2 regions of the Streptomyces sp. NPDC036815 genome follow, and region 2 is predicted to be linked to the other one. Evidence: riboswitches for the same ligand, from Rfam matches in the RefSeq annotation. Region 2 holds a riboswitch; the other holds the start of a gene.
What was found. A riboswitch is a leader RNA that binds a small molecule or an ion and turns the genes downstream of it on or off. The one in region 2 is predicted to bind cyclic di-AMP.
Positions count from the first base shown of each region.

Region 1: it holds a riboswitch for cyclic di-AMP, as region 2 does, so the genes downstream of both, ACZ69I_RS08870 (transglycosylase SLT domain-containing protein) here and ACZ69I_RS35910 (transglycosylase family protein) in region 2, are expected to answer to the same signal.

Region 1 is NZ_JBVJPW010000003.1:35,191-42,226, reverse strand. Features, by position in the region: gene ACZ69I_RS08900 (alpha/beta fold hydrolase) at 50-943, opposite strand; gene ACZ69I_RS08895 (TetR/AcrR family transcriptional regulator) at 958-1,551, opposite strand; gene ACZ69I_RS08890 (HNH endonuclease family protein) at 1,702-2,400, opposite strand; gene ACZ69I_RS08885 (SCO4226 family nickel-binding protein) at 2,684-2,932, shown strand; gene ACZ69I_RS08880 (helix-turn-helix domain-containing protein) at 2,890-3,792, opposite strand; gene ACZ69I_RS08875 (alpha/beta fold hydrolase) at 3,905-4,681, shown strand; gene ACZ69I_RS08870 (transglycosylase SLT domain-containing protein) at 4,753-5,517, opposite strand; cyclic di-AMP (ydaO/yuaA leader) riboswitch at 5,520-5,683, opposite strand; gene ACZ69I_RS08865 (hypothetical protein) at 6,604-7,036, opposite strand, start outside.
Region 2 is NZ_JBVJPW010000029.1:19,230-26,265, forward strand. Features, by position in the region: gene eno (phosphopyruvate hydratase) at 1-1,259, opposite strand, end outside; gene ACZ69I_RS35910 (transglycosylase family protein) at 1,580-2,296, opposite strand; cyclic di-AMP (ydaO/yuaA leader) riboswitch at 2,300-2,501, opposite strand; gene ACZ69I_RS35915 (LysM peptidoglycan-binding domain-containing protein) at 2,696-3,763, opposite strand; gene ACZ69I_RS35920 (cytochrome P450 family protein) at 3,903-5,225, opposite strand; gene ACZ69I_RS35925 (sel1 repeat family protein) at 5,281-7,036, opposite strand, start outside.

The DNA.
Region 1 (7,036 bases), on a different contig from region 2:
AAAGGAGATGGGAACTTGCAACGAGGCCCATCGCCATACGGGACAACCTTTAGCCGCAGAACAGTTCGCGCAGGAGTTCGCCGTACTCGGCTGGATGCGTGGTCAGGCCGATGTGGCCGCCGGGGAAGTGCCGGAGTTCCGCGCCGAGCCGCTCAGCCATGAACGCCACCGCTCGGTAGGGGAGTTCGCCACGCGAGTCCTGGCCTGCGGCGAGTACGAGTTGGTCCGAGAGTTTCTCCAGACGGTCGAGGTCCGGAGTGTGGGCCATGAAGCTGGGGACAATGCTCCCGACGAAGTACGGCAGATTGGCCATCGTGCTCTCGGCTCTGGCCGCCGCCCGCGGCGGAAGCTTGGCCTTCGCCTCGGCCTCGGTCTCTGCCTTCGGCTCGGTGGTCTCGGCGTCTTCCTTCTTCAGCCCCGCGGCGAACACTGCCATCGCAGGCATCAGTCCTTGCGTGCGGAACGTCTCCTGTACGTGCGTGATGAACGCGCGTTGGTCGGAGGCGTCCGGCAGGATCGTGACCACCGGGGGCTCGTGCGTCACGACGCGTTCAACGCGTTCGGGGTGGGTGGTGAGCAGGTGCAGGGCGGCGATCGCGCCCGAACTGGTGCCGAAGACCCGGGCGGGCTCGCCGGGTGACAGCAGTTCCAGGATGTGCAACGCGTCGTCTGCGTGTTCGGCGACGCTCTGCTCGGCCGCGGGGTCGTCCAGCGTGCTGCGCGACATCCCGCGCGGGTCATAGGTGGCGACCTTGTATTCGGCGGCGAGGGCGTCGGCGACGGCGTCGAAGGCAGCCGCGCCGCCGGTCCCTCCGGGTATCAGGAGCAGGAGGGGGCCCTGGCCGCGCACTTCGTAGTGCAGAGTCGCACCGTTCACGCGCAGGCTGCCGGTGCTCGGCTCAGCCAGGCCGGTCTTCCCGGTCACCCCGGTTATCCCGGCCATCTCGGATGTCTCGCTCATGCTGCGTCTCCTTCTCGGGACGGGGGCCAGTTCTCCAGGAGGGTGTGCAAGGCGTCGAGGGCGCGGACCCAGGACCGCTGCGGCGCACGCTGGTGCGCGAAGCCACCCGCGGCCTCCAGGGCGACGAACCCGTGGAAGGTGCTGCGCAGCAACCGGACCGCGTCGGTCAGGTCCGGCTCGGCCAGCCCGTAGCCGCGCAGCATGCCGTACGTCAGTTCGACCGCGCGCCGCGGTCCGGACGCGTTCGTGGCCAGCTCGGGGTCGATCTGGATCGGGGTCTGCGTCGCCATGTAGCGACCCGGATGCTGGTGGGCGTACTCCCGCCACGCGTTCGCGTAGGCGATCAGCGCGTTTCTGCCCGCCAGTCCGGCGGTCGCCTCCGCGATCCGGATGGTCTTCTCGTCCGCCGCCAGCAACGCGATCCGCCCGCGCAGATCCTCCAGACCGCGAACGTGCGTATAGAGGCTCGCGTCCTTCACGGCGAGCCGCCGTGCCACCTGCGACATGGTGACGTGTTCGAGGCCCACTTCGTCCGCCAGCTCGGCGCCCACGATCGTCACCCGCTCCGGGGTCAGTCCTGCCCGCACCATGTGTCCTCCACATCTCCCTAGGGCCCCTAGGTTAAACCTAGTACCCCTAGGAATGGCAAGGCGAGCCCTCGCCCCCGTGGATACGCGTGCGAGCCCGGACCAACTGGTCCGGGCTCGCTCCCGACTTCCCGCTCCGGTGCGGGCCGCGCCCTACGAGGCGGCGGTGTAGGTGACCGCGGTGCGCTTGCACTGCCCGGAGGCGAAGACGGCGATGGCGTCGAGTTCAGCCGGGTCTGCCGCCAGGTCCCAGCGCAACTTGGTCTCCACCCAGTCCGAGAGGTAGCGGCAGTGCGCGGTGGGCAGCGGCGGCAGCCAGTGCGCGGGGTCCCGGTCGGCCTTGGAGCGGGCCGTACGGGTGGTTACGGCGACCAGAGACGCCGGTGCGCCCAGGTCGTTGGCGTAGGCCTCGCGCCGCGCCGCGCTCCATGTGGAGGCACCGGAATCCCAGGCCTCGGCGAGCGGAACCATGTGGTCGACGGTGAGCTTGCGGGAGTCCTCGACCTCCTGGCCGTCGTAGTACGAAAGCCACTCACCACCGGTGATCTTGCAGCCCGCGCCGACGGACGGCTCCTCGCTGGCCTCGGCGATCAGCACCTCGGCGCGGGTGTTGCAACCGTCGGACTTCTTCGCGCCTGCGTTCCAGTGCTGGAAAGCGGCGCGGGCGTAGCCCTCGCGGCGCTCGTCGGAGACCGGGATGCGGTGCACGGCGTCGGCCAAGGTCGTGGTCTCGGTGGGGGTGGCCGAGGGGACGGACATTGGGAGGGTCTGTGCGGGCGCCGGTGCCGGCGCGAGGAGAGGGGTCAGGGACAGGCTGAGCGCGGCGAAGCCACGGATGAAGTTCTTGATCACCGAGCCAGGCTGGGCGGTCTCCGGCGGTACGTCCCGAAAGCCCGGCAGACGCCTGATCCGAGTGGAGGAAGCTATTCACCGCAGAAACGTTGCGCCGGGTGGGCGGGGGCTCGCCGAGAGCTCCACGGTCGGTCAGGTTTACGGCTTCCCGTCGGCCCTCCGCCTCCTGTCGACCTGGCGCTCGGACGGGCGCAGGATGGAGATAGCGGACTTGGAGCCGTGGCTGGAGCTTGAGCTCGAGCCGGTGCTGCCAGGCGCACCCGTCGAAGGGAGGTGCGACGTCATGTCCCACTTCATGGACGTCCACCACGGGATGAACGACATTACGGCCGAGCAACTGCGGCAGGCCCACCAGGCCGACCTCGCGATCGAGAACGAAGAAGGCGTTCACTTCGAGAAGGCGTGGGCGGACCCGGAGTCCGGCACCGTCTACTGCCTTTCGGAAGCTCCGTCGGCCGACGCGGTCCAACGCATTCACGAACGCGCGGGTCACCGGGCCGACGAGATCCATCCGGTGCCGTTGACCGTGTGAGGGGTCATCTCCGATGCCTGCCATGCGCCCGGGCGCACGCCCGTCGCCTTTCGGAAGAACACCGAGAAGTTGGAGGCATCGGGGAAGCCGAGCGTGGCGGCGCAGTGGGCTGCGGTGAGACGGTCGTGTGCGAGGAGGCGTTTGGCTTCCAGGACAATGCGTTCGACGATGTAAGCCTTCGCGGTGAGGCCGGTGGCCTGCTGCACCGCTCTGGAGAGGGTGCGGGGCGCGTATCCCAGGGCCCGGGCGTAGTAGCCCGCGTCATGATGTTCCCGGAAGTGCGCTTCGACGCTGGACCGGAACAGCCGGAACACTGAACTCGCCGACCGCTCTGCACCCACTGACTGTTCGTCATGCAGCGACCGCGCTTCGCCGTGCCGCGGCCGGATCCGGGCGATGAGCGCGGAGAGCAGGATTTCGGGCAGCTCCGTCGGGACGTCTGGGGGCGGGGCGGACGCTTCGAGGAGCAGGTGGTTCCGCGCGGCGTCGACGAACGGCCAGTCGGCCTCGTCGATGTTCCACGGCGCGACCAGGTCGGGGGACGCGACGAGGTCTCGGGTGGCGTGGGTGACCGGCGCGGTCGGGACGAACAGCACGAGGTGTCCTGCTACCTCGGCGATGTCGTCCCATCGGTGCACCGCGCCGGGCACGATCCAGACCACGGACCGCTCCCTGAGCGGTAGTTGGAGAAAGTCCACCGTGACGGAGCCATGTCCGGCGTCCACTACGGCCAGGACGTAGAAGTCGGCACGTTGCGTGCCGCCGTCGTTCAGCTCGCGAAGGCGGGCGAACGTCATCGTCTCGACAGCGGCGGCACCGTGCCCGACGGGCCGGTAGGTCATCTGTCGGATCGCGGCCATGTGTCCAGTTTCCACCATCGGGCGTCCAGTCGTGCCGATGCCTCGGGAGAGCTGCGGATATCCAATGGAGGCACGGAAGATCCGCCGCAGAGCACTGATCGAGGAAACACGAATGAACACGACACAGCAACCGCTGCTGCCCGTTTACGACCACCGCCCGGGGAGCGGACCGGCCCTGGTGTTCCTGCACTACTGGGGTGGCTCCGCCCGCACCTGGGACCTGGTCGTCGACCGCCTCACGGGCCGCGACGTCCTCACGGTCGACTTCCGCGGGTGGAGCCGCTCAAGCAGCCTGCCCGGCCCCTACACCCTCCGTCGGCTCGCGGACGACACGCTCGCGGTGATCGCCGACGCGGGCCTCACCGAGTACGTGCTGGTCGGGCACTCCATGGGCGGCAAGGTCGCGCAGCTGGTCGCTGCGACCCGGCCCGCCGGTCTGCGCGGGATCGTCCTCGTCGGCCCCGGTCCGGCGAAGCCCGCCGAGCAGATCACCCCCGAGTACCGGGAAGGCCTCTCCCACGCCTACGATTCCGACGCATCCGTCGCCGGGGCACGGGACAACGTCCTCACCGCGACCGAGCTGCCCGCATCGATCAAGGCACGGGTCGTGACCGATTCGCGTGCCGGCGCCGATGCCGCCCGCACGGAGTGGCCGCTGCGCGGCATCACGGAGGACATCACCGAGCACACCCGCATGATCAGCGTCCCCGCCCTGGTCATCGCCGGAGAGCAGGACCGCGTCGAACCCGTCGACGTGCTCCTCGCCAACCTGGTGCCCTATCTCTCCGGGGCCGACTTCACGGTGATCCCGAAGACGGGGCACCTCATCCCGCTGGAAGCTCCGGCCGACCTCGTCGAGGCGATCACGGCCTTCGCGCCGGTCGCCTGACCCGGGGCGTCGGCACATCCTCCGTACGCCTGTCCAGGCCCGGCCCGCCCCCTGCCTCATGAGGGGCGAGGTCAGTACGGGCCGTCCACGTTGTCGATCGAGCCGTACCGGTCGGCCGCGTAGTTGCAGGCGGCGGTGATGTTGGCGACCGGGTCGAAGCTGTCCATCGACGTGCCGGGCACGTGGTAGGCGGCGAAGGTGGGGCCGATGACCTGCAAGAGCCCCTTGGAGGGGGTCCCGGCTACAGCGTTGGAGTCCCAGTTGTTGATGGCCAGGGGGTTGCCGGAGGACTCGCGCATGATGTTGCGGTGGATGCCCTCGTACGAGCCGGGGATGCCCTGCCGGGCCAGGATGTCGAGCGACTCGTTGATCCAGCCGTCGAGGTCGTTGGTGTAGGACTTCTGTGCCGGGGGAGCGGCGGGTTCGGCGGCGAGGTCGTCCTGGCGCTTGGAACGGTCCGCCCGCTCGGCGGACGCGTTGGACGCGGTCGACTGCTGCGCGGGCGTGGCCGGGCCCGCGCTGCCGAGGGTGAGCTTGAGCCCGGGGTGGATGAGCTGCGGGTCTCCGCCGAGGACGCCGCGGTTGTCCTGGTACAGCTTCTTCCAGCCGCCGCTCAGGGAGTGCTCCTGCGCGATCTTGGACAGGGAGTCGCCGGCCGCGACGACGTAGGTCTTCGGGGCCGCGGGGGGAGTGGCGGCCGCGTCGGCCTGCGCCGCGGCGGCGGTGGTCGCGCCGAGCACCGGGAGGACGAGCACTGTCCCGCCCGCGCCTGCGGCGGCGATGCCCCGGCCGAGCGAGTTGGATTTGGGGCGGCGGTGCTTTCCCTTTGCAGGCATGACGCATTCCTCTCCGTCGCCTGCGAGGTGAGCTGTCGGGTTCGGACGGGAGATGTCCGGTCGCGCTGATACGGCGACTTCACCCCGAGCCGTTCCGGATTCCGGACCGGCGCTTACCTGGGTTCCCCGCTCCTGCCGTGCGTAAGTGAGTGGGTGAGTAGGTTTCCGGACAGCGGCAGGATTCGGCGTTCCATCCGGGATTGGGCGTGACGTTAGACGAGAAAGCCGGAACGGAACAAGGTCCACATTTGGCGGGAGAATGTGCGGGGTCGATCCAGGGCAATCGGAAGGCCCTTGCCGCCTTTGATCGAATAGTCCAACTCGCTTTGCGGGAAACGAGAATGTGCTTCATGCCCTCACTTCGAGTGGGGGTGAGCAGTGTGACTCATTTCACCGGGTGGGCGCGGATCCCAATGCGCCTCGACGGCATCGCCCTGGTTCGCCATTCCGGTCGAGGTCTCTGCAATGCAGGCAACAGCCTACATACGCCATCACTGGTGCGGAGTTTGTGCATAACCGGACGAACCACGCATGGAGTCTAGGTCTCTTTTCATCTCAAGATGGACATTTCGTCAACCGTGGGAACCTGGTCGGATCGAGAGGTGTTGCTCCCGCCCCGCGCGGGCCAGCGATTTTCCGATGAATCGAGGGCGGATTGACCGTGTCTGCGTCAGCGGTCTCGCGGGCGGATCGCGCCGAGGGGCATATCGTCAACGAGTCGACGAATTAGTGGTGGTCGAGAAAACCGGTCACGTCGTCAGTTTTACGGTGTGGCCTCAGGGTGGCGTCGCGGCAGGTCCCATTGGCCGACTATCCGCACGAGTTGGTCGTCGATTCGCGCAGTCGGTTCACCTGTGTCGGGCACTGCGGGGTGGGGATAACTACGGGGTGGGGATGTCTGCACCATGACTAAGTGGTCGGCTCCGGAAGTCCTTCGAGGGTTGACTCCGGTGCCGGATCAGGCGTCAGATGCCGGGGTGGGCAGTGTCACGGATATAAGGGATATAGAGGTCCGGGGCCGTTCGGGGAAGTCGCGTGTGGCGGTCGCTGCGTATCGCCAATTGCCCCCCTTGTCCGCTCACTTGACTACTTGAGGTCGGAGAGGAGTGCGTCGAGTGTCTTCTGTAGGGCGTCGGAGTTGGTGGTGTCGAACCATGTGGTGCGGATGCGTTCGTTGGCTCCTTTCGGTGTCTCGTGGTCGGCCGCGAGCTGGTGCAGGGAGCGGGTCTTGTCGCTCAGGGCGCGCCCGACGCCTTGGAAGAGGTCGCGGATGTAGCGGTCGGCGTCCTGGGCGGTAATGCCGTGGCGGGCGGCCCAGGTGGTGAGTGTGGCCAGGTAGCAGTAGTGGGTGGTCAGCGTGGCCGTCAGGGTTTGGTAGGCGTTGAGGGTCGCTTCGTCTGCGACGGGGAGCGTTCCGCCGAGGCGGCCGAAGAGGTCGTCCACGACCTGGTCGCCGCCGACCTGGAGCCCGGCGAGGGCCTCGTCACGGTCCTGGGGGCGGACGGCGAGGATCACCAAC
Region 2 (7,036 bases):
GCGCTGCGCCCGGCGTAGACCGCGGCGTCGTCGAGGATCTCCTCGATGCGCAGCAGCTGGTTGTACTTGGCGACGCGCTCGGAGCGGGCCGGGGCGCCGGTCTTGATCTGGCCGCAGTTGGTGGCGACGGCGAGGTCGGCGATGGTGACGTCCTCGGTCTCGCCGGAGCGGTGCGACATCATGCACTTGAAGCCGCTGCGCTGGGCCATCTCGACGGCGTCCAGGGTCTCGGTCAGCGAACCGATCTGGTTGACCTTGACGAGCAGGGCGTTGGCCGAGTTCTCCTCGATGCCGCGGGCCAGGCGCTCGGGGTTGGTGACGAACAGGTCGTCGCCGACGAGCTGCACCTTGTCGCCGAGCTTCTCGGTGATGGTGTTCCAGCCGGCCCAGTCGTCCTCGAACAGCGGGTCCTCGATGGAGACCAGCGGGTAGGAGGCGACGAGCTCCGCGTAGTACTCGGTCATCTCGGCGGCCGAGCGGGACTTGCCCTCGAACTCGTAGCTGCCGTCCTTGTAGAACTCGGACGCGGCGACGTCGAGCGCGAGCGCGACCTGCTCGCCGGGGACGTAACCGGCCTGCTTGATGGCCTCAAGGATGAGGTCGAGCGCGGCGCGGTTGGAGTCCAGGTTCGGGGCGAAGCCGCCCTCGTCGCCGAGGCCGGTGGAGAGGCCCTTCTCCTTCAGCACCTTCTTGAGGGTGTGGTAGACCTCGGTGCCCCAGCGCAGGGCCTCGGAGAAGGACTCCGCGCCGATCGGGGCGATCATGAATTCCTGGATGTCGACGTTCGAGTCGGCGTGCGACCCGCCGTTCAGGATGTTCATCATCGGGACGGGCAGCAGATGCGCGTTCGGGCCGCCGAGGTAGCGGAACAGCGGCAGGTCGCTGGCCTCGGAGGCGGCGTGCGCGACGGCGAGCGAGACGCCGAGGATGGCGTTGGCGCCGAGCGAGCCCTTGTTGTCGGTGGCGTCCAGGTCGAACATGGCCTGGTCGATCAGGCGCTGCTCGGTGGCGTCGTAGCCGACGAGCTCCGGGCCGATCTGCTCGATGACGGCGAGGACGGCCTTCTCGACGCCCTTGCCCTGGTAACGGTTGGGGTCACCGTCACGGAGTTCGATGGCCTCGAAGGCACCGGTGGAGGCACCGGACGGAACGGCGGCACGACCGGTGCTGCCGTCGTCGAGGCCGACCTCGACCTCGACCGTGGGGTTGCCTCGGGAGTCCAGGATTTCCCGGGCTACGACGACGTCGATGGACGGCACGAGCATCTCCTTCTGGGAGTGTGACGCGTATACGCAATGACGCGGACCGTTTCGGCCCTGCGTCTCCCGAGCCTAACCGGCTCCGGGGCTTCAGCCAGCCGACCGCCCGTCCCGTGGGACGAACAAGAGGCCAAATCCCCTGGAAACAGGACGATGGACCGCGTTTCTACTCGCTAGTAGCGAACAAGCCGGGCGGCCCGGGCAGGGGCGGACATGGCCCCGCCCCGGTGCGTACGGGGGATACGCGCACCGGGGCGGGGAGCCCGTGGGGACGGGGGTACGGCCGTGCGTCCGCCGAGGCACGGCCGTGACCGGGCGGGTCAGCTCAGGTGCAGCTGCTGGCCCGGGTAGATCATGTCGGCGTTGTCGATGATGTCACCGTTGAGCTTGTACACCTTGTGCCAGCCGCCCTTGACGTGCTCCGCCTGGGCGATCTTGGACAGGGTGTCGCCCGTCTTGACCTTGTACTCGCCGTCGCCCTTCTTGACCGTCTTGCCGGTCGGGGTCTCGACGGTCTTCTTGCTCTCGGTCTGCGGCGCGGGCTGCGGCTTCGGGGCGGCCTGCTGCTGCTTCGGAGCGGCCTGCTGCTGCGTCTGCTGCGGCTGGGGCTTGGACTCCTGCTGCTGCGGGGCCTGCTGCTGCGAGCCGCCGCCGCTGTTGTTCGAGGCGCCCGAGAGGCCGACGCCACAGCTCGGCCAGGCACCCTTGCCCTGACCCGCGAGGACCTTCTCGCCGATCTCGATCTGCTGGGCCTTGGTCGCCTTGTCGGCGGAGGGCGCGTACTTGGTGCCGCCGTACGCGGCCCAGGTGGACGGCGAGAACTGCAGGCCGCCCTGGTAGCCGTTGCCGGTGTTGATCGACCAGTTGCCGCCGGCCTCGCACTGGGCGACGCGGTCCCACTCGGAGTCGGTGGCGGCGGAGGCCGAACCGGCGGCCATCAGCGGGGCAGCGACCGCGACACCGGTGACGCCGGCGAGCGTGGCGACACGGGTGGCCTTGGACGGACGACGGTGCTTGCCCTTGCTGGAAAACAGCATGAGTGATCCCCTCACCGACGCCTGCGAGGTGAGCTGTCGGGTTCGGGCCGATGTGGTTGCCCGGCCGCGCTCACAGAGCGCGGCTTCACCCCTAGCCGTTCCCGTCCGTCTCGCGGCGCCCAGCCCTACGGCTGTGCGTCCCCTCAACGGACGGACCCGGCGCAAACCTTGGGTCCCCCGCTCCTGCCTACGGCGCTCGAAGCGACGACTGTTCCCGTCCGGCCGTTGGCAGGATTCGGCGTACCGACCGGCGGGGCCCACCAATGGCGAGCGGTGACGACGGTAATCACGTCTTCCACACAATTTCAAAGACGATCAGGGCTTCTGAGACCCATGTCTCACTCGCGCCAAAGCGGACATACGACGCGAAGGCCCCGTCCGACTCTTCGTCAACTACCGTTACTTTTCGCCCAGATCGAGGCTCTGACCGGGGAGAATGAGGTCCGGGTCGCCGCCGACGGTCTTCTTGTTCTCGGTGTAGAGCTCGTGCCAGCCGCCCTCGACGTCGAGGTCGTCCGCGATGACCGAGAGGTTGTCCCCGGAGCGCACCGTGTACGTCCCGTCGGCGACCGCTCCGGTGCGCTCCTCGCCGCGCGAGGCGTGCCGTCCGGGACGCCCGCCCGCACCCTCGCTCTCGTCCGCGCGGTCGCCCCGGTGGCGCCCCGCGGAGGAGCCCGAACCCTCGGAGGGGGCCGTCGCGTCCTCGGCGTCCGGCGAAGTGCCGTCCTTCTCCCCGGACTTGCCCGTGCCGGACGCGTCATCGGCGCCGTCCGCCTCGCCCTTGTGACCCTTGTCGCCCTTTTCGCCGGACTCGTCGTGATTCTTGTCTCGCGCGTCGCCCGCGTCACCGGAGGGCTTCTCCGGGTCCGCGGACGGGTCGTCGGAGGGATCGGCGGAGTCGGCCGGGTCGGCGGACGACTCACCCTTCTCCGCGCCCTTGTCCTTGCCCTTGTCCTTGCCGTCGGAGCTGCCGGAGTCATCGGCGGAGCCGGAGTCCTTGGCACCCTCGGGCCCGTCGGCGCCGGTCCGGCCCGACGGGTCGGACGGCTCCCCGGTGACGGGCGCGCCCGGGTCCACGTCGGCCGCGGCGCCGCCGTCGGTGAGCCCGGCGATCGGCGCGCAGCTCGGCCAGGCGGCGGTGCCCCGGTCGCCAAGGACCTTCTCGGCGACGGAGATCTGCTGGGACTTGGAGGCCTGGTCGGCGCTCGGCGCGTAGTCGAGGCCGCCGTGGCTCTCCCAGGTGTCCTGGGAGAGCTGGAGCCCTCCGTAATAACCGTTGCCGGGGTTCGCGCTCCACGCGCCGCCGCTCTCGCACTGGGCGAGCTTGTCCCACGTGTCGGTGGAGGCGGCGCTCGCGCTGGTGGCGGCGAGCAGCGGGATGGCGATGGCTGATCCGGTGACGCCTGCCGCGACGATGAGAGCCGGGGCCTGGCGGGGGCGTCGGTGACGACCTTGACCGGAGAGCATGCGGTTGCCTTTCAGGAGACTGCAGCGACGGCTGGGGCGCCCGGGGGCGCCCAAGTCGTCGTGAACGTAGCCGCAGTCGAACGCTTGTCACAAGTCGGTGCAGCGGAGATCACGTGAACATCACAGTCGTGACGGCCCGTCAGCCCCGGGTCGGCGGCTGTGCGTTTGTGAACTTCACCGGCAGCGTGCGCAGTCCCCGCATGATCAGCCCGCCACGCCACCGCAAATCGGCGGGATCCGACGCGAGTTGCAGGTCGGGGAGGCGTCTGAGCAGCGTCGCGAGGGCGGTCTGCCCCTCCAGCCTGGCGAGCGGAGCACCGAGGCAGTAGTGGATTCCGTGCCCGTATCCGAGGTGCTGGTTGTCGCGGCGGGAAAGGTCCAGGGTGTCGGGCGAGTCGAAGCGGGCCGGGTCGCGGTCGGCGGCGGCGAGCACGACGAGGACGGGGTCTCCCGCGGCGATGTCCTGCCCGCCGACGCGGACCGCCTCGGTCGCGAACCGCCAGGTGGCGAGCTCGACGGGCCCGTCGAAGCGGAGGAGTTCCTCGACGCCGGTCTCCAGGAGCCCGGTGTCGCCCTCGGCCAGCGCCCGCTGCAGCCGCTCGCGCTGTTCGGGGTGGGTGAGCAGCGCGTACAGGCCGTTGCCGATGAGGTTGACGGTGGTCTCGAAGCCGGCGAAGAGAAGGATGAAGGCCATGGCGGCCGCCTCGTTCTCGGTGAGGTGCTCGCCGTGGTCGGAGGCCTTGATGAGGCCGGAGATGAGGTCGTCGCCCGGATCGAGGCGCTTTCGGTGGATGAGCTCGGCGAGGTAGCCGCGCATCTTCTTCACCGACCGGGCCACACCGCCCCGCGGCCCGCCCCCGTGGCGGATCATCATGCCCGCCCAGTCGCGGAAGTCGTCCTGGTCCTCGCGGGGGACGCCGAGCAGGTCGCAGATGGCGTAGATGGGGAGCGGGAAGGCGAACTCGTGGATGAGGTCGGCCGCGCCCTCCGCCCCGCCGTGCTTGTCGGCGAGCGTGTCGATGAGGGAGTCCGTCAACTCCTGCACGCGCGGCGCGAACTCGGCCACCCGGCGCGGTGTGAACGCCTTCGCGACGAGCCGGCGCAGGCGGGTGTGGTCCGGCGGGTCGATGTTGAGCAGATGCGTCATCAGCTCGGCCTTGCGCTCGCCGGGGATGCCGGTCTTGCCCTTGGCGTGGGCGGGCTCGTCGTGGTGGGCCGGGTTCTTGCTGAGCCGCTGGTCCGCGAGGGCCTGCCGCGCGTCCGCGTACCGGGTGACGAGCCAGGCCTCCACGCCGCTGGGCAGGGTGGTGCGGTGCACGGGGGAGTTCTCGCGCAGCCAGGCGTACGCCGGGTAGGGGTCGGTGGCGAACTCCCAGGTGAAGAGTTCCGGCTGCGGGGGCGGGGGCGTCCCGGGGGCGGAGGTGGCTCCTGCGGGGCAGGTCGCGGGCGGCTGGTCGTGCATGCCGTCGACGGTATCCCCAGGGCGAGCGCCGTACGGACCTGACCGGGGCCCGTACTCAACCGGGGTCCATGCTGGAGTCCAGGCCCGCGTCCCGGATCGGGTCCCGGCCGGGTTCCTTGCCGGTCGGGCGGAGCAGGCCCTTGAGGCGCCGGGTGGCGGAGGCGTCGCCCTCGGCCTCGGCGATGCGGAAGTAGTGGACGGCGAGGTGCTGGTGGACCTGGCCGAGCAGCGCCGCCGCCCCGGCCTCGCCCGCGTCGGCGGCGACCGTCAGGTGGGGGACCGCTTCCGTGTACGCGACGCGGATGGCCAGGAGGTGGCCGAGGTGGCCCGCGGCGCGGGCGTTCCCCCGGTCCGCGGCCTTGCGGAACCAGTCCTCGGCGACCTCCGTGTCCCCCGTGTCCTGGGCGAGGAGGCCGAGCCACATCATGGCCCGGGAGTCCCCGCTCGCGGCGCGGGGCGTGAAGGCCAGCCGAAAGGCGGCCACCAGGCCGTTCAGCTCGTCCCCGTCGTGCGGGGCCAGGTCCTCGATCGCGCGGATCCACACGCGGTCCGGGACCGCCGGTTCCGTGCGGGCCGCGTCCGCGACCAGGGAGCCGTACGCCCGCCACGTGCCGGGCCACTCCCCCGGTACGAGCAGACCCGTCACGCCGTGCCGGGGCGCGGTGGCCCAGGCGAGCGCCTCCTCGAAGGGCTCCCCGGCCGTGTCGGCCGCCACCGGCTCGTACTCCTCCCTGATCTGCCTCAGCAGCTCGGGCGTGACGCCGCGGGTGAGCCCGCACCGCGCGAGGTCGATCGCGGCGCGCACCAGGAGGTGTCCGAGCAGCCGCCCGCCCGCGCGGCGCGCCCTGCGCCACTCCTCCCACAGGTCGGGGCCGAGCGCGAGGAACTCCGTGATGCCCAGGTCCCCGCGCCACCGGACGGCGTCCGTGAAGCGCGGGTCGTCGACCGTCGCGAGCCGCGCCAGTTCCGTTTCGCTCCACTCGGCGGCGACCTCGACGGTCTGCGCGACGCTCAGCACGCGGGCGCCCGGGTGGTGCCCGAAGCGGTGTCTGTCGTACGCCTCGTCCCGCATCGTCGCCAGGACCAGGACGCGGTCGTGGGTGAGCCGGGCGAGGACGCCGGGGGTGCCGGGTTCGGCGAGGTGGCCGTCGAGGTCGTCGAGCCACACGACGTGGGTGCCCGTGGTGTCGCGGCCCCGGAGCTGGTCGGGCAGGTCGCGCAGGTCCGTACCGCCGCCCGCGACGAAGACCCGGGAGTCCTCCGGCACGCTCCCCCGCAGCGCCGCCCACGCCGTCGAGGTCTTTCCGGACAGGGGCGCGCCCGTGACGATGACGAGGCCGCCGTGGTGCGCGGCCTGCCGCAGGAGGACGGACAGCTCGTCGTCGCAGTCCCTGATGACGTACGGGGGCAGGGCCTTCGCGCCGGGGAAGCGGCGGGTGGGGCGCACGCCGAGGCCGAGGCGGCGCAGCTGGTCTACGCGGGGCCAGTTGTCGGCGGGGGCGGGGTGTGGAGACGGGGGCGGGGGTGGTGTGTTGACGGTGAGGGAGTGGATGGAAGCGGCCTGCACGACGGCGCTCTGCGTACCGCCGGTGACGGAGTTCCGCGCGGCCGGTTCGGCCGGTGCGGCGGGGTCCTCCGCGCTCGTGGTCTGAGCGGTGTACCAGGCGGGGGGCGCATAGTCGATCTCGAAGTGCTCGGTGGCGTCGGTCTCGGCCGTGCCGGGCTCGGCGTCGGCCGCCGGTGGCGCGGCACGGCCGGAGTCGAGTTCGAGGGAGTCCACGACGAGCCGGAGGCGGCCCTCCCGCGTCCGC